Regions from separate parts of the Streptomyces sp. NPDC088762 genome, predicted to be linked through region 2. Evidence: riboswitches for the same ligand, from Rfam matches in the RefSeq annotation. Region 2 holds a riboswitch; each other region holds the start of a gene.
The links. A riboswitch is a leader RNA that binds a small molecule or an ion and turns the genes downstream of it on or off. The one in region 2 is predicted to bind cobalamin.
Positions count from the first base shown of each region.

Region 1: linked by a shared signal. The riboswitch ahead of ACIP5M_RS18985 (energy-coupling factor ABC transporter permease) and the one ahead of ACIP5M_RS16250 (prenyltransferase/squalene oxidase repeat-containing protein) in region 2 are both predicted to bind cobalamin.
Region 3: linked by a shared signal. The riboswitch ahead of ACIP5M_RS19530 (ribonucleoside-diphosphate reductase subunit alpha) and the one ahead of ACIP5M_RS16250 (prenyltransferase/squalene oxidase repeat-containing protein) in region 2 are both predicted to bind cobalamin.

Region 1 covers NZ_JBIVKT010000007.1:220,703-226,406, forward strand. The annotation lists gene ACIP5M_RS18955 (tRNA-dependent cyclodipeptide synthase) at 1-231, opposite strand, end outside; gene ACIP5M_RS18960 (EF-hand domain-containing protein) at 486-698, shown strand; gene ACIP5M_RS18965 (PadR family transcriptional regulator) at 766-1,308, opposite strand; gene ACIP5M_RS18970 (energy-coupling factor ABC transporter ATP-binding protein) at 1,532-2,353, opposite strand; gene cbiQ (cobalt ECF transporter T component CbiQ) at 2,350-3,099, opposite strand; gene ACIP5M_RS18980 (energy-coupling factor ABC transporter substrate-binding protein) at 3,103-3,444, opposite strand; gene ACIP5M_RS18985 (energy-coupling factor ABC transporter permease) at 3,444-4,139, opposite strand; cobalamin riboswitch at 4,168-4,363, opposite strand; gene ACIP5M_RS18990 (flavodoxin family protein) at 4,624-5,337, shown strand; gene ACIP5M_RS18995 (hypothetical protein) at 5,351-5,704, opposite strand, start outside.
Region 2 covers NZ_JBIVKT010000006.1:27,973-33,676, reverse strand. The annotation lists gene ACIP5M_RS16255 (DUF4430 domain-containing protein) at 1-365, shown strand, start outside; gene ACIP5M_RS16250 (prenyltransferase/squalene oxidase repeat-containing protein) at 426-1,835, opposite strand; cobalamin riboswitch at 1,944-2,080, opposite strand; cobalamin riboswitch at 2,191-2,263, shown strand; gene ACIP5M_RS16245 (prenyltransferase/squalene oxidase repeat-containing protein) at 2,400-5,198, shown strand; gene ACIP5M_RS16240 (hypothetical protein) at 5,195-5,704, shown strand, end outside.
Region 3 covers NZ_JBIVKT010000008.1:28,839-34,542, forward strand. The annotation lists gene ACIP5M_RS19520 (Uma2 family endonuclease) at 1-492, opposite strand, end outside; gene ACIP5M_RS19525 (GNAT family N-acetyltransferase) at 571-1,083, shown strand; cobalamin riboswitch at 1,124-1,258, shown strand; gene ACIP5M_RS19530 (ribonucleoside-diphosphate reductase subunit alpha) at 1,400-3,775, shown strand; gene ACIP5M_RS19535 (ribonucleotide-diphosphate reductase subunit beta) at 3,775-4,794, shown strand; gene ACIP5M_RS19540 (hypothetical protein) at 4,746-4,937, opposite strand; gene ACIP5M_RS19545 (helix-turn-helix domain-containing protein) at 5,019-5,704, shown strand, end outside.

The DNA of each region.
Region 1 (5,704 bases), on a different contig from region 2:
GGTGTAGCCGAAAGCGGCGAACATCCGGTCCACGTGGAGGTCCGCGTAGACGAAGTCGACCTGCGCGAAGCGGGTCGTGGCCCACTGGGCGAGACTGGTGATGCGCTCGGAGCTGAAGTAACTGTTTCCAGGACTCACTCCGATGAGCACATGGTCGCCGTCTTCCCAGATATGGCGGCAAGTGCGGGTGAAGGGCAGAACTTCGAATGATGTATCAGCTGTGATCGTCACCTGTGATCGCCCTTGTTGCCGCTTGTCCCTGGGAGCCCTGCGCTCCTGGTGTGGCGGCAATGTCGGTACGTTATGCCGTGCTCCCGGAGCGTGACAAGTGGGGGCTGGATTTGTTGGCTGGAATTATCGCTTCCGCATGACGGAAAAGGTGATTTGAATTTCTGTCTGCCGCTCGAACGGGACCCGAGGCGGGGGTGGCCCGGGAAGGCCGCTACCCTGAGCCGGTCAACAAGCACCAAGAAGGGGTGGACCCAGTGGCGGACATCGACAGCGCGAAGACGACCTTCGAGCGGTTCGACAAGGACGGCGACGGCTTCGTCACCGCCGACGAGTACCGCGAGGCCATGGCCGCCATGGGCGACCTGATGGTCACCGGCCCGGTCGCGGAGGCCGTGATCGCCGCCAAGGACACCAACGGCGACAAGCTGCTGAGCTTCGACGAGTTCTGGGCCTCCCTGAACAAGTAACGCCCGCGCCGCCGCGCCCCCTCCCCACGGCCTGCCGGGGCGGGGGCGCGGCGCGGTGGACACCGGCCTAGGCGCCCTCCATGTCCTCGACTTCGGAGAGGGCCTCCTCCAGCCAGTGCAGCCAGAACGTCTCCAGGGCGATCCCGCCGTGCAGGACGAGCCGCCGCAGCCGGTCCTCGACGGCGTCCCGTTCCGCCGGGAAGTCCTTCTCCTCGATGGCCTCGTACTGGGCCAGCTGGCGCCGGTGCAGCTCCAAGTGGCGGCGCAGTTCGGGCCCGAGGCCGTGCGGCCCGACGACGCCGGCCGCCCGGATGCGCAGCAGCAGCGGGTCGCGCATGGGCTTGGGGTCCTGGCTCTCGCCGACCCACCGGGCCAGCTCCGCGCTGCCGGCGGGCAGGACCTCGTACTCCTTCTTCTGCCCGCGGACGGGGGCGTCGGTCGGGAGCGCGCGGATCAGGCCGGAGTCTTCGAGGCGGCCGAGCTCGCGGTAGATCTGCTGGTGCGTCGCGGACCAGAAGTATCCGATGGACTTGTCGAACCGCCGGGTCAGCTCCAGCCCGGACGAGGGCTTCTCGAGCAGGGCGGTGAGGATGGCGTGCGGCAGGGACATGCCGCCATCCTAGGTTTGCGGGGCCCTGCCGCCTGCCGCCTGCCGCTGCGCGGGGGCTTCCCCACCCCGCCCCTTCCCGAAACCGGGGGCTCCGCCCCCGGCCCCCGCCCCGGGGCTCCGCCCCGGACCCGGGCGGGGGCTCCGCCCCCGAACCCCCGCGCCTCAAACGCCGGCGGGGCTGGAATTGCGCTCCGCGCATCGGGGCCCGGGGCCCGGGGGTCGGTTACCGCCAGGTGGTCAGGGAGTCCGGGGTTCGGGGGCCCGGGGCGTTCGCGGTGAGGAAGCCGTGGGTGCGGAGGAAGGACGTGACCGCCGGGGCCCACGCCTGGCGCAGGCCCGCCGAGGACAGGAGTTCGGGGTCCGCGAGGAGGGACCCAGCCGGCCCGGTCCGGATGCCCGACGGGGTCAGGACCGCCGCGTCGTCGGCCCAGCGGACCGCCAGCTCCACGTCGTGGGTGGCCATCACCACCGTGGTCCCGGCCGACCGCAGCCCGGCCAGCACGTCCAGCAGCCGTTCCTGCCCGTCGGGGTCCAGCCCGGCCGTCGGCTCGTCCAGGATCAGCACCCGCGGAGCCATCGCCACCGCCCCCGCGATCGCCGCCCGCTTGCGCTGCCCGTAGGAGAGCAGGTGCGTCGGCCGGTCCCGCAGCGCCGTAATGTCCAGCGCCGACAAGGCCGATTCCACGCGCTCGCGGACCTCCGCCACCGGCAGGCCGAGGTTCATGGGGCCGAAGGACACGTCCTGTTCCACCGAGGCCGCGAACAGCTGGTCGTCCGGGTCCTGGACCACCAGCTGCACCGCCGTCCGCAGCCGGGTCAGGCCGGCCCGGTCGTGGGCCACCACCTCCCCGTCCAGGCGCAGCGCGCCCGAGCCCGGCCGCAGCCCCCCGCTCAGAAGCCGCATCAGCGTGGTCTTGCCGCTGCCGTTGCGGCCCAGCAGGACCAGCGCCCGGCCCTCGGCGATCCCGAAGTCCACCCCGGACAGCACGGCGGGCCCGTCCTCGTACGCGTAGCCCGCGCCCACCAATTCCACCAACGGCCTCACAGGTACAGCTCCTTCAGTACGAGGGTCACGGCCACCAGGGCCGCCAGCAGCGCGCCGGACGTGGCCAGGAACCGCCAGGACAGTGCCGCGTCCGGTACGAGCACCCGCAGCGTGCCGTCGTAGCCGCGCCCGGCCAGGCCCGTCTGGAGCCGGGCCGCGCGGTCGAAGGCCCGTACGAAGGAGGTCGCGGCGAGCCCGGCCAGCGAACGCCACGCCGCGGCCCGCCCGGTGGTGCCCAGGCGGGCCGCCTGCGCCTGGCGTACGCGGGCGAGGGAGTCGAGCAGCAGGAAGCCGATCCGGTACATGACCAGGGCCACGTCCACCACCGGGGCCGGCACCCCCGCCCGGACCAGCCGCGGCAGCACGTCCGAGACGGGGGTGGTGAAGGCGAACAGCAGCACGCCCAGCGAGGCCGCCGAGGTGCGCAGCAGCAGCTCCGCGGCCTGCCGGGGCCCGTCGGGGGCCAGTGCGACGAACCCGTCGGGCCCGCCCACCGCGAACAGCAGCGGCAGCGCCCCGGTGAAGCAGAAGCCGAGCGGGATCCGGAAGGCCCGCCACAGCTGCCGCCCGGCCACCCCGGCGGGCCCGAGGAGCACGGCCAGGGTGGCGGCGGCGACCAGCGGCCCGCCCGGCCACGGAGGCAGGCACACCGCGGTGACGGTCAGCCCGATCCCCAGCAGGGCCTTCTCCAGCGGGTGGCGGCGGCGCCAGCGGCTGCTGTGGGCGGCCGCGTCGATCGGCAGCACCGCCTACGACTCCGCGGGGGACGGCGCCGCGGCGGCCGCTGCTGCCGCCGCCGCGCCCTGGCGGCGGCCCCTGCGGACGCCGAAGTAGTACGCGAGCACGCCCGCGCCCAGGGCCGCCTGGAGGGCGAACAGCGCCGACTCGATCTCCGCGGAGGGGGGTTCGTACAGCGGCGAGAACCACGGCTCGTAGTCCGGCTTCAGCTCGGTGATGGCCGATTCGGCCTGCCCGTCGGCGCCGGTGAAGGGCTCCTCCTTGCCCTCGCCCAGCCCCAGCGCGAGCGGGAGCACGGCCAGCGCCGCGACGAGGAGCAGCAGCAGGGTGTTGATCTTTGCGTTCCTGGACATCAGACCGTCGCCTCCTGCTTCGACGTACCCGGGGTGAGCTTGGCGACGCCCAGCCGGACCAGGTCCGACTTGCTCGACTGCATCAGCAGCCGCATCACGAGCACGGTCAGCAGGCCTTCGCTGACCGCGAGCGGGATCTGGGTGAGCGCGAAGATCTCGCCGAACTTCAGGAGCGAGCCGGTGAATCCGGTGGCCGCGTCGGGGAAGGCCAGCGCCAGCTGGACGGAGGTGACGCAGTAGGTGACCAGGTCGGCGAAGAAGGCGCCGAAGAACACGGTGACCAGCAGCGGCACACCGGCCTTGCGCAGCAGCCGGTAGATCCCGTAGCCCGCCCAGGGGCCGGCGATCGCCATCGAGAAGACGTTGGCGCCCAGGGTGGTGAGCCCGCCGTGTGCCAGCAGCAGCGCCTGGAAGAGCAGGGTGATGGTGCCGAGGACGGCCATGATCGGCGGCCGGAAGAGGATCGCCCCCAGCCCCGTGCCGGTGGGGTGGGAACAGCTGCCCGTCACGGAAGGGATCTTCAGCGCGGACAGTACGAAAGTGAACGCCCCGGACGCTCCGAGCAGCAGCGTGCTCTCCGGATTGGCCTTCACCTCGCGGGTGAGGGCGCGCACGCCGTGGACGACGAACGGAGCGGACGCGGCGCCCCAGGCGACCGCGTGCAAGGGGGGCAGGAAGCCCTCGGCTATATGCATGAGTGGGGAGACCTCTCCAGCACCTCGTGGATGGACGACGCGCCCTGGCCGGTCTCCTGGCTCACGGGTCTTGATGCCCGGACTCCGCCTTCCCGGGGCCGTGCGGTCTCCCGCGCGGGCCCAGTGGCTTCCCGCAAGAATGGAGCCGGACTTCCCGATCACAGTGGCGAGGGCCGCACCGGTTTCCCACCGGTTTCCCGAACACCAAGGCCCGATGACCCTAGTCGGCCGCGCGGACCGGTAACAACCCGCCCCAAACGCGCCGAACGGTGGCCGGATTCCACTTAATGGTCACTCCGCGGAATCACCGTGCCGCCTTCGGCACCAACGGCCCCCTCCGGAGCGGGAGTTCCCCCTGTCCGTGACTGCCCGGAACCGGCTGTCGCGCACCGCCGCGCTGTTCCGTACGGGCGCGCCCGCAGACGCGCACCCGTACGGGCGCGGCCCGGTGGCGGCGCGGCCCCGCCGCGCACAGGCTGGGGGCGTGGCTGCCGACTACTCGTACCCGGACCTGACCGCCCTCTACGTGAACTGCACGCTCAAGCGCTCGCCGGAGCCCAGCAACACCGAGGGGCTGATCGACAGGAGCCGCGCGGTCATGGAGTCGGCCGGCGTCCGGACCTCGCTCATCCGCGCCGTCGACCACGACATCGCGACGGGCGTCTGGCCGGACATGACCGAGCACGGCTGGGAGAGCGACCAGTGGCCCGTCCTCTACAGCCAGGTCATGGACGCCGACATCCTCGTGCTGTGCGGCCCGATCTGGCTCGGCGACAACAGCTCCGTGATGAAGCAGGTCATCGAGCGGCTTTACGCCTGCTCCTCGCTCCTGAACGAGCAGGGCCAGTACGCCTACTACGGGCGCGTCGGCGGCGCCCTGATCACCGGCAACGAGGACGGCGTCAAGCACTGCGCCATGAACGTCCTCTACAGCCTCCAGCACCTCGGCTACGCGATCCCGCCGCAGGCCGACGCCGGCTGGATCGGCGAGGCCGGACCCGGGCCCTCCTACCTCGACCCGGGCTCGGGCGGCCCCGAGAACGACTTCACCAACCGGAACACCACCTTCATGTCATGGAACCTCATGCACCTGGCCGCCCTCCTCAAGCGGTCGGGCGGGATCCCGGCCCACGGCAACCAGCGCTCGCTGTGGGACGCCGGCTGCCGTTTCGACTTCCCCAACCCCGAGCACCGCTGAGCCGTCCGGCCCCTCAGCAGCAGACGTTCCGGTGCGCGACGTCCAGGACGAACCGCTCCGGGTGGTGCAGCTTGTGGGTGCTGAAGGCCGGCTTGGACCCGAAGGCGGCGCCGAAGGTGACGTACCCCTCGAAGTCGCCGGTGAGGGCGAGACCCTTGAGCCGGGGCAGATCGATCGTGATGAGCTTCGGCCCGCGGTAGACGCTCCTGCCGTCGTCATCGTGAGCGGCGGCGGGATGCAGGCGGATCTGCAGGAAGAACGCCCCGGCGAGCGGGACGGGCTTGCCGGACCCGTCGTAGACGAGCCGGGAGACGGGGGTGACGGTGACCGGGGGAACGTGTCCCCGCAGGTCGATGACGATCCGGTC
Region 2 (5,704 bases):
ATCTCACGGTGCAGGGCCCCGACGGCCTGCTGTTCCAGGGCAAGATCACGACCAAGGGTCATGACGTGACCACCGCCACCGGCGGCACGCACAAGTGCGACGGGACCAACGGCGGGGCGAACCCGAGCAAGGTTCCCACCCCGACCGCGGCCCTGGACGACGCCGCCCGTCTCAACTACTTCGCTTGGGACGGCACCTGGTACGCCTCGTTCGACGACTTCTCCGTCGACACCATCAAGAACGTCAGCGGCGGCGGCTCCGCCTACTGGAACATATCCGTCAATGGCACGCCCACCCCGGTCGGCGGCTGCCAGTTCAAGCTGAACGCCGGCGACCAGGTGTCGTTCGTCTGGACGTCCTTCTGATCCGAACGCGTCGCACTGGCGGGCGGGGTGCGCAGCCGCGGACCCCGCCCGGCATATGGATCAGGCGCCCCAGCGCAGCGCGATGGTGTCACCTACGTTGATCACCTTGTCGCGGGTGGCGCCGGCGAACGCGGAACCGTCCACGCTCACCTTCCAGGTGTTGGAGCCGCTGTTGGCCTTGCCGTTGACGGCCGTGATGGTGCCGGTACCGGAGGACGGGGTGACGCTCGTGACGCAGCCCGACGGGGTGGCGGAGCCGATCGCGGAGTTCAGGACGTCGCCGAGGGTGCTGGTCGTGCCGGTCGGCGTGAAGGAGACCGAGCAGACCTTCAGGTTGCCCGCACCGTCGTCGACGGTAAGTGCCAGCTTGGTGGCCGTACCTGCGGTGAACGCCGACTGCGCGACCCACTGCGGCGCCCCGGGGGTCACCGGGACGGGCGGGGCGGAGGTGAAGCCACCGCCGGCGACCGCCCGGAGCGAGTCGATGGAGGCGTAGGCGGACGGGGCCGTGTCGCTGGGCTTGTACTTGAAGCCACCGCCGGGGTTGTACTGGTTGGCGATGAGGAAGTCGATCGGGGTCTTCCCGGCGGTGGTGAGGAAGTCGCCGGTCTGGGGGTTGATACCGCAGGCGTTGAGGCCGGCTACCGCCCAGCCGTTGGAGCTGGTGTTGACGCCGTACATCGAGTTGAAGGCGCCCGAGGTGGTGACGAGCTTGCTCTTGAGGAAGTTCTTCGCCTGGACCACGTCGGTGTCGGTGTTGGGGACGCCGGAGGCGCACAGAGCGGCCATGGCGGCGCCGGTCATGTCGATGTCACCGGCGGTGGCGAGGGCAGTCGGGTTGCCCTCGGCCTTGCTGTACTGCCAGCCGCCGTCATTGTGCTGGTTGGCGCGGATGCGGGCGACGAGGGAGTCGGTGAGCGACTGGGGCACTCGGGCGCCGCCGGCCTGGGTCTTGGCGCCGAGGGCGAGGGCGGCGAAGACGGTGCCGTTGAAGTTGGAGGAGGGACCGAAGTAGCCCGGCTCGGCGGTCTGCCAGTAGGAGTAGATGTTCGCGATGAGGTTGCGCGAGGCGGAGATCCGGGCCGGGTCGATGCCGGCCGCGTAGGCGTTCAGCGTGCCGCGCTCGTAGTCGGTGACGACCGGGGAGGCCGAGGGCCAGCTCGCCGTGGAGAGCAGGTTGCGGTAGACGGTCCGCGCGTTCTTTGTCGTGTCCCCGCCCGGGGCGACGTCGACGACCGCCGTGCCCGCGGCGGCGAACGCGCTGAACGCCCACTCGTTGGACAGTCCGGACCCGGCGTACGAACCGTCCGCTGCTTGAAGGGACTTGAGGTACGCCACACCGTTGGTCTTGGACGTGGCGATCTGCGCCGGAGTCGACGTCGCGAAGGCGGGCAGGACGGTGAGCGCGAGGGCCCCGAGTGCGGCGGGCGCCGCGAGCGCGAGACGGCGGGAGGTACGGGAACGGTTCATGGCCTGCTCCTGGAATCGGCGGACGCCGACCGACCTCGTCCCTGATGGCAGGCCGTACGACGGCGCGACCGGGGGAGGGGCCGCCGTCCGGAACGCGTGGTACGGCTTCCTGATGCTTCGTCACCGCACGGGCATTCGGGCTCGGCACGGCGTCTGCCGTGCCACACCGCTGCGCGTCAGCCCCGGATTCTCACCGGATTCCCCCATGTGGCGCCCAGGACGCTACCCGAGTGATCAAGGGTCCGCCAGCGTGCGGCAACCCTGGGCCAACAGCCCCCAGTTGATGAGACGCAGCCCACCTTGACGGCGTTGTCGCAGCCGTGTTCCATGACGGCTGATACGTACTCAGCCCCAGGGGAAGCCGGTCGAATTCCGGCGCTGACCCGCAACCGTAGGCCCGGCACCCGTCCCGGGCGAGCCGGATTGCCTGTGGCCCGGGACACCGAACGAAGAACGCCGTCGTGGACTGCGGCGTGGTCGTCACCGCCCCTGCGCGCTCGCGCACGGGGCGTTTCGCCACGTACCCCGCCGTACGCCCGCCCGGCACGGACGAGGGGGCAGCGGGTGGAGACCGAACACCGGCCGATCCGGCACACGAGCACCAGACAGAGGCTGCTGTCCCTGATGGCGGTCGTCCTCCTCGTATCCGGCGGCATCATCGCCTTCCTCACGCCGGCTACCACGGCGAGCGCCGATCCGGTGAAGGACTGCACGGCGACGGTCGGCGCGATCGTGGCCGTCGACTTCGGCCCGTTCGGTGGCAAGGTGGAGCGCGGCTGTGACGCGACGCCGACCACCGGCTACGAACTGCTCCATGAAGCAGGGTTCAGCACAACGGGCACGGTCCACGACGGCCCGGGCTTTGTCTGCCGGATCGGCTTCGGAGCATTCAACTCCGGTACGCAGTACCCAACCCCGGACAAGGAACCCTGCGAGCTGACCCCGCAGGCATCCGCCTACTGGTCCTACTGGATCGCCTCTCCGGGGCAGAAGAACTGGACCTACAGCCCGCTCGGCGCGATGGCCCGCACCCCCAAGCCGGGCGACGTGGACGCCTGGGTCTTCGGCGGAACGGACGTCGGCGGCAGCACCGGCAAGCCGACCTTCACCCCGAACGACGTCCGCGCCGGCGGCGGGGCCTCGCCCAAGCCGACCGAACCCACCGGCCCCGTCGTCCCGCCCGGCGCCGTCGACGTGGCGGCGGCCACCCGCTGGATCACCGGCCAGTTGAAGGACGGCGAACGGATCGTCGACGAGGGCTCCACCACGCCCAACTACCTCCTGACCGCCGAGTCCGCCCTCGCCCTCGCCGCGGCCGATGCGAAGAGCCCCGTGGCCGCCAAGGCGGCCTCCTTCCTCGCCCGGCCGGAGCACACCGATGCCTACGCCTACCCGACCGGCAAGGACCAGTCACCGGAGACTGCTGCCGCGGCCAGGCTCGCCCTTGTGGCAGAGGCGACCGGCGGCGACCCGCGCGCGTTCGCAGGCCACGACCTCCTGGGTGACCTCGTCAAGTACTTCTGCGCCAGCGGCTCTGATGCCCCCGCACCCGCCCCCGGCTGCACCGTGAAGGGCGACTTCCCCACCACCACGGGCCAGGCCGAGGGCCAGGCCCTGGCCGTCATCGCCCTGCTCGGCGCCGACGTGCGGCCCCCGGCCGACGCGGTGGCACGGCTAACCGACATGCAGTGCGAGGACGGCGGCTTCACCAGCATGCTCATCCGCCGTGGCGACTGGTGCGACAGCGAGCCCGGAGCCACCGGCCTTGCCGCCCTCGCCCTGAAGCGGGCCGGCGGGCACGACGAGGCGGTGGGCAAGGCACGCGCGTACCTGAAGAAGGTCCAGCTCGCGGACGGTGGCCTGCCCGCCGCCTCGTACGGCACGGTGGGCAGCGCGTACGCCACGGGTTTCGGCGCCCAGGCCCTGCGATACCTCGGCGACGCCGACCGGGCGGACGCGGCAGTTTCCTGGTTGTCCAAGCAGCAGCTGCCGGGCGGTGCCTTCGCCTTCGAGGCTGGCGGCACCGACCCGCTGCTGTTCGCCACCGTGCCCGCCGTCGTTGCGGGTGCCAAGAGCGACCTGGTCATGCTGACCACCAAGAAGCCGGAGCCCTCACCCTCGTCGACCGGTCCCACCACCGGCCCGACCCCCACAACGGGCCCGACGCCCCGACCCGACGGCGGCCCGGACCTCACGAAGGGATCGGCCTACCTCACCGACCCCAAGCGGCTCATGCAGGGCCACTACTACGAGAGCACCGCCGGCACCGGCTTCGCGGACTTCGGCCTGACCATCGACGGCGCGTACGCCTTGGCCGCCACCGGTGCTGACAACGCGGCCCTGCGCGGGATCGTCGACTTCCTCGACCACGGCGGCAAGGACGGCACCGGCCGCACCCTCGACAAGTGGACCAACATCGGGACCAAGTATGCGGGGGGTGGCTCCCTCGGCAAGGCGGCGGTGCTCGCCGAAGCTGTCGGCCGTGACCCCCGCAACTTCGGCGGCCAGGACCTGATCACCGCGCTCGCCAAGGCCGTGTGCCCGGCCAAGACCCCGGCCCCGGATCGCTCCTGCGCCGACAAGGGCGCCTACACCAACGCCACCTCCGTCTTCTCCCAGTCCTTGGGCGTCATCGCCCAGGTCCGGGCGGGCGACAACGCCGCAGCGGCCGAGCCGATCGCCTACCTCAAGAGCCTCCAGCAGCCGTCCGGCGGCTGGGTCAGCCTGATCGGCGAGCCGAGCACGGAGGAAGTGGACTCCACGGCGATCGCTGCCATGGCCCTCGACCTCCTGCCCGACCAGCAGTCCCAGGCGGCCGTCGACAAGGCCCTGGCCTGGCTCGCGACCCAGCAGAAGCCCGACGGCGGCTTCCCCGGGGCCTCCGGCAACTCGGTCAACTCCGCCGCACTGGCCGTCCAGGGCCTGTCCCTCGACAGCACCAAGTACAAGGCGCAGATCACCAAGGCCCTCGCCTTCCTCACCTCCCAGCAGAACGCCGACGGCGGCTTCAACATCGCCAAGGACGCCCAGCCCGGATCCGACCTGCGTGCCTCCACCCAGGCCGTCGGCGGCGCCACTGGCACCTCCTTCGGCACCCTCACCCGCAGCCTCGACGGCACCACCCCGCAGCCCACCCCCACCGGGACGGCCCGACCCTCGGGCACGCCGACCACTCCCAGGATCGTCACTCCCGGCGAGAACGGCGGCGGATCCGGCGGCAACGGGGGAGGGGGCGGCGGGCTCGCCCACACCGGTACGCAGGTGATCGGCATCGGCGGGGCGGCCGTACTCCTCACCGCTCTCGGCTACGGATGCGTGCGCGCCGCCCGTACCCGCCGCACGACCAAGGGGGCGCACCAGTGAGCAACCGGTTCGCACGCACCATGGGCCGCCTTGCCACGGCAACCGGGCTCGGCCTGGCCGCACTGACCGCCACCACGTCACCTGCCAGTGCGGCCCCGCAGCCGATGGGCCAGTGCACCACCTCTTCGGGGGTCGTCCTGGCCGTGGACTTCAGTCACTGGGGCGGGCCGGTCTACCGCTCCTGCGGTACGACCCCCACCACCGGGTACGAACTCCTCAACCAAGGCGGCTGGGCCACCACCGGCACCGGTCACGACGGCCCGGCCTTTATCTGCCGCATCGGCTACAGCGGGCACCAGGGCGGCAAGCAGTACCCGACGCCGGAGCAGGACGACTGCGTCCTGACCCCGCCCGCCTCCGCGTACTGGTCGTACTGGCACGCCGACCCGGGTCAGAACAGCTGGACCTACAGCCAGCTCGGCGCGATGCTCTACAAGCCGAAGCCGGGGAGCGTCGACCTGTGGATCTTCGGCGGCACGAACATAGAGGGCACGGAAGGCAAGCCC
Region 3 (5,704 bases), on a different contig from region 2:
CAGTTGGTACCGCTGCCCGTTCGGTTCGCTGTAGACGGAGACCTCGCACTTGTGCCGGTCGATCAGCAGGTACACCGGGATCCCGGTCTCGGCGTAGGCTCGGGGCTTCTCGACGCGGTCGCGCCGGTGGGTATCGGAGTCCCAGGATGGCACCTCGACCGCCATGAGGATGGGGGCGGGGTCCACCCAGTCTCCCTGGCCGGCGAACGCCTTGGAAGGCGCCAGCACCGCGTCCGGAATGGCCCGTCCTTCCCGGTACTCCTGGGCCTTGATCCCCTGCCCCCCGTGCAACCAGAGCTCCGGCCGGTACTGCATGCAGATCCGCGTGAGCCACTGGATGATCATCTGGTGGTCGCCGTCCGGCATGGCCTTGCTCCTGATTACCCCGTCGATGAATTCAAGCCGCGTCCCCTCCCGCTCGCGGGCCGCTATCCGCGCCACGGCCTCGAAGTCCTCGGTCAACATGTGGGGCCGGTAGGGCATCACGGTCATGCCTCGCTCACCTTCTTCGACGGTGCTGTCTCCGACGGTAGCGCCGGACCCTGACACCCGTCCGGCACACTCGGCCGCATGGACATCGTGATCAGAACAGCCGTACCCGACGACTACGCCGAGCTGGGCGACATCACCGCGCAGGCCTACCTCGACGACGGGCTCCTGGACCACAACGAGGACGACTCCTACGAGCGGGCGCTGCGCGACGTCGCCGGCCGGGCCGCCGACGCCGAGGTGCTCGTCGCCACGCTGGACGGCGTACTGCTGGGCGGTGTGACCTTCGCCCCGCCCGGCAGCCGCATGGCCGACATCGCCGGGCCCGGCGAGGCCGAATTCCGGATGCTTGCGGTGGCACGTGCCGGTCGCGGCCGGGGCGTCGGCGAGGCCCTGGTGCGGGCCTGCGTCCAGCGGGCGCAGGCCATCGAGGGCGTGACCCGCCTGGTGCTCTCCACCCAGGCCCAGAGCCCCGCCGCGCACCGGATCTACGAACGGCTGGGCTTCGCACGGACCCCCGAGCGGGACTGGTCGCCCGTCCCCACGGTGCCGTTGCTGACCTACGCGATGCAGCTGGGAGTACCGAACCAGTAGCGGGCCGACACAACATGTGGGGGGTCGCGCGTCAACCGCCCCCCACATGTATGCTCATGGCTGCTGTCGCCGCAGGGGAATCCGGTGCGAATCCGGAACTGTCCCGCAACGGTATGAAGTACACCCATGGGTGCACACGCAAGTCCGAAGACCTGCCGACAGCGCGCCCGGCTCGACCGAACCGGGTGCCGACACGTCCGGGCCTCGCGGTTGGGCCGGTGGACGCCATGCGGTGTACGCGCCTTCGGCACGCCCGCATGCGCCTCCCCGCGCCCTGCCCGCCGACGGCCGGGCCGAGCGAGGGAGAGCTCCCGCCGTGACCATCGCGCCTTCCGCACCGCGCGCCGAGTCCGCTTCTGGCGACACCACCGAAGGCCCGGGGGCCACGCTGCTGCGTACCCTCACCGAGCTGACGGCCGACCTCCCCGACACCGACCCCGGCCGGGTCGCCGCCGCCGCGCTGCGCGGCCGCAGCTCCGCCGCCGACGAGGCCGAGCTGCGCGGGCTGGCCACGGAGGCCGCCGCCGGTCTGATCTCCGAGGACCCGGCCTACTCCAGGCTCGCCGCCCGGCTGCTGACGCTGGCCGTGCGGGACGAGGCCGCCGGCCAGGGCTCCACCTCCTTCTCGGCCTCCGTCGAGGTCGGCCACCGCGAGGGGCTCATCGCCGACCGCACGGCCGCGTTCGTACGGGCCCACGCGAGCCGCCTGGACTCGCTGGTGGAGCACTCCCTCGCGGAGGGCGCCGACGACCGCTTCGGCTTCTTCGGCCTGCGCACCCTGCACAGCCGCTACCTGCTGCGCCACCCGATCACCCGCCAGGTCATCGAGACCCCGCAGTACTTCATGCTGCGCGTGGCCTGCGGTCTCGCCGCGGACGAGTCCGTCGGGGCCGTCGAGGAAGTGGCCTCGCTGTACCGGCTGATGAGCCGCCTCGACTACCTGCCGTCCTCCCCCACGCTCTTCAACTCCGGCACCCGGCACCCGCAGATGTCCTCCTGCTACCTGCTGGACTCCCCGCTGGACGAGCTCGACTCGATCTACGACCGCTACCACCAGGTGGCCCGGCTCTCCAAGCACGCGGGCGGCATCGGCCTCTCGTACTCCCGCATCCGCGCCCGTGGTTCGCTGATCCGCGGCACCAACGGCCACTCCAACGGCATCGTCCCGTTCCTGAAGACCCTCGACGCCTCCGTCGCCGCCGTGAACCAGGGCGGCCGCCGCAAGGGCGCCGCCGCCGTCTACCTGGAGACCTGGCACGCGGACATCGAGGAGTTCCTGGAGCTCCGCGACAACACCGGTGAGGACCAGCGCCGTACGCACAACCTGAACCTCGCCCACTGGGTGCCGGACGAGTTCATGCGCCGCGTGAACGCCGACGCCGAGTGGTCCCTCTTCTCCCCGGCCGACGTGCCCGAGCTGGTGGACCTGTGGGGCGACGCGTTCGACGCCGCCTACCGCAAGGCCGAGGCGGACGGCCTGGCCCGCAAGACCATGCCCGCCCGCGACCTGTACGGCCGGATGATGCGCACCCTCGCGCAGACCGGCCAGGGCTGGATGACCTTCAAGGACGCCTCCAACCGCACGGCGAACCAGACCGCCGAGCCGGGCACGGTCGTGCACTCCTCGAACCTGTGCACCGAGATCATCGAGGTCACCAACGACGGCGAGACGGCCGTCTGCAACCTCGGTTCGGTCAACCTGGGCGCTTTCGTCGTGGACGGCGAGATCGACTGGGAGCGCCTCGACGAGACCGTCCGCACCGCCGTCACCTTCCTCGACCGCGTGGTGGACATCAACTTCTACCCGACCGAGCAGGCGGGCCGTTCCAACGCCCGCTGGCGCCCGGTGGGCCTGGGCGCCATGGGCCTCCAGGACGTCTTCTTCAAGCTGAAGCTGCCCTTCGACTCCCCCGAGGCGAAGGCCCTGTCCACCAAGCTCTCCGAGCGCATCATGCTGGCCGCGTACGAGGCCTCCTGCGACCTCGCCGAGCGCAGCGGCCCGCTGCCGGCCTGGGAGCAGACCCGCACCGCCCGCGGTGTCCTGCACCCGGACCACTACGAGGTCGAGCTGAACTGGCCCGAGCGCTGGGAGGCGCTGCGCGCCCGCGTCGCGAAGAGCGGCATGCGCAACTCGCTGCTCCTCGCCATCGCCCCGACGGCGACGATCGCCTCGATCGCGGGCGTGTACGAGTGCATCGAGCCGCAGGTCTCCAACCTCTTCAAGCGCGAGACGCTGAGCGGTGAGTTCCTCCAGGTCAACGGCTACCTGGTGGAGGAGCTGAAGCAGCTCGGCGTGTGGGACGCGCAGACCCGCGAGGCGCTGCGCGAGTCCAGCGGCTCGGTCCAGGGCTTCGGCTGGATCCCGGCCGAGGTCCGCGCGCTGTACCGCACGGCGTGGGAGATCCCGCAGCGCGGTCTGATCGACATGGCGGCGGCCCGCACCCCGTTCCTCGACCAGTCGCAGTCGCTGAACCTGTTCCTGGAGACGCCCACCATCGGCAAGCTGTCGTCGATGTACGCGTACGCCTGGAAGCAGGGCCTGAAGACCACGTACTACCTGCGCTCGCGCCCGGCGACGAAGATCGCCCGCGCCGCACAGGCCGCCACCCCGGTGGCGCTCCCGCAGGCCGTCGACGCCGACGCGCTGGCCTGCTCCCTTGAGAACCCCGAGTCCTGCGAGGCCTGCCAGTAATGAGCACCACCCAGTCCGACAAGAACCTCCTGGACCCGGGCTTCGAGCTCACGCTCCGCCCCATGCGCTACCCGGACTTCTACGAGCGCTACCGGGACGCGATCAAGAACACCTGGACCGTGGAGGAGGTCGACCTCCACTCGGACGTCGCCGACCTCGCCAAGCTGACGCCGGCCGAGCAGCACATGATCGGCCGCCTGGTCGCGTTCTTCGCGACGGGCGACTCGATCGTCTCCAACAACCTGGTGCTGACGCTCTACAAGCACATCAACTCCCCGGAGGCGCGCCTGTACCTGTCGCGCCAGCTGTTCGAGGAGGCCGTGCACGTCCAGTTCTACCTGACGCTGCTCGACACCTACCTGCCCGACCCGGACGACCGCGCGGCGGCCTTCGACGCGGTCGAGGAGATCCCGTCCATCCGCGAGAAGGCGCAGTTCTGCTTCAAGTGGATGGACTCGGTCGAGAAGATCGACCGGCTGGAGACGCAGGCCGACCGCCGCCGATTCCTGCTGAACCTGATCTGCTTCGCGGCGTGCATCGAGGGCCTGTTCTTCTACGGTGCCTTCGCCTACGTGTACTGGTTCCGCTCGCGCGGCCTGCTGCACGGCCTGGCCACCGGCACCAACTGGGTGTTCCGGGACGAGACCATGCACATGAACTTCGCCTTCGAGGTCGTGGACACGGTCCGCAAGGAGGAGCCCGAGCTCTTCGACGACGCCCTGCGGCAGCAGGTGACCGACATGCTGAAGGAGGCCGTGGAGGCGGAGCTGCAGTTCGGCCGCGACCTGTGCGGTGACGGCCTGCCGGGCATGAACACCGAGTCGATGCGCGAGTACCTGGAGTGCGTCGCCGACCAGCGCCTGGTCCGCCTCGGCTTCCCGCCGGTCTACGGCTCGCAGAACCCGTTCTCCTTCATGGAGCTCCAGGGCGTCCAGGAGCTGACGAACTTCTTCGAGCGCCGGCCGTCGGCCTACCAGGTCGCGGTCGAGGGCACGGTCGACCTGGACGAGGACTTCTGAGCCCTTCGGGCCTTCGATCGGCCGGCAGCTGCTCCGCGCAGTTGCCGGTCGATCCTGCGTTCACGGGCCACTCCGTACAGGGAGGGGCCGAGGAGGAGGGCGGCGACGGCGAGGACGACGAGGTAGTTCAAGAACGTGTGCATGACTCCACCCTCGCCGGACCGACGAAGATCAGACAGTGGCAGGACTGTCATGGAAGAGCGAATTACTGCCACACTGGAGCCATGCCTCTCAACAACGTCGCCGTGGCCGTGGTCAATGGGGTCGCCCCCTTCGAGCTGGGCATCTTCTGCGAGGTCTTCGGGATCGACCGCAGCGCGATGGGCCTTCCGACGTACGACTTCGCCGTCTGCGCGGTCGAGGACAATCCGCTGTCCGTCGGCGACGGCCTCTTCGGCCTCACGCTCCCCCACGGGCCCGAGCGGCTGGAGACGGCGGATCTGATCTGCCTGCCCGCCGACCGGGAGGCGCCCACCCGCGACTACCCCGAGGCGCTGCTGGCCGCCCTGAACCGGGCCGTGGAGCGCGGTGCGCGGGTGCTGAGCGTGTGCAGCGGCGCCTTCATGCTGGGCGCGGCCGGGCTCCTCGACGGCCGGCGCTGCACCACGCACTGGATGCACGCGCCCGCCCTGATGCGCCGTTACGCGGGGGCTCTGGTCGACCCGGACGTGCTCTACGTCGACGAGGGCCAGGTGATCACCGCGGCCGGCACCGCCTCGGGGATCGACGCGTGCCTGCACGTCGTGCGGCAGGAGCAGGGCGCGGAGGTGGCCAACACCATCGCGCGGCGGATGGTCGTACCGCCGCACCGGGACGGCGGGCAGGCCCAGTACATCCAGCGCCCGCTCCCCCGCACGGCCTGCGACACGGTGGGCGAGGTGATCGGGTGGATGGCCCGGCACCTGGACGA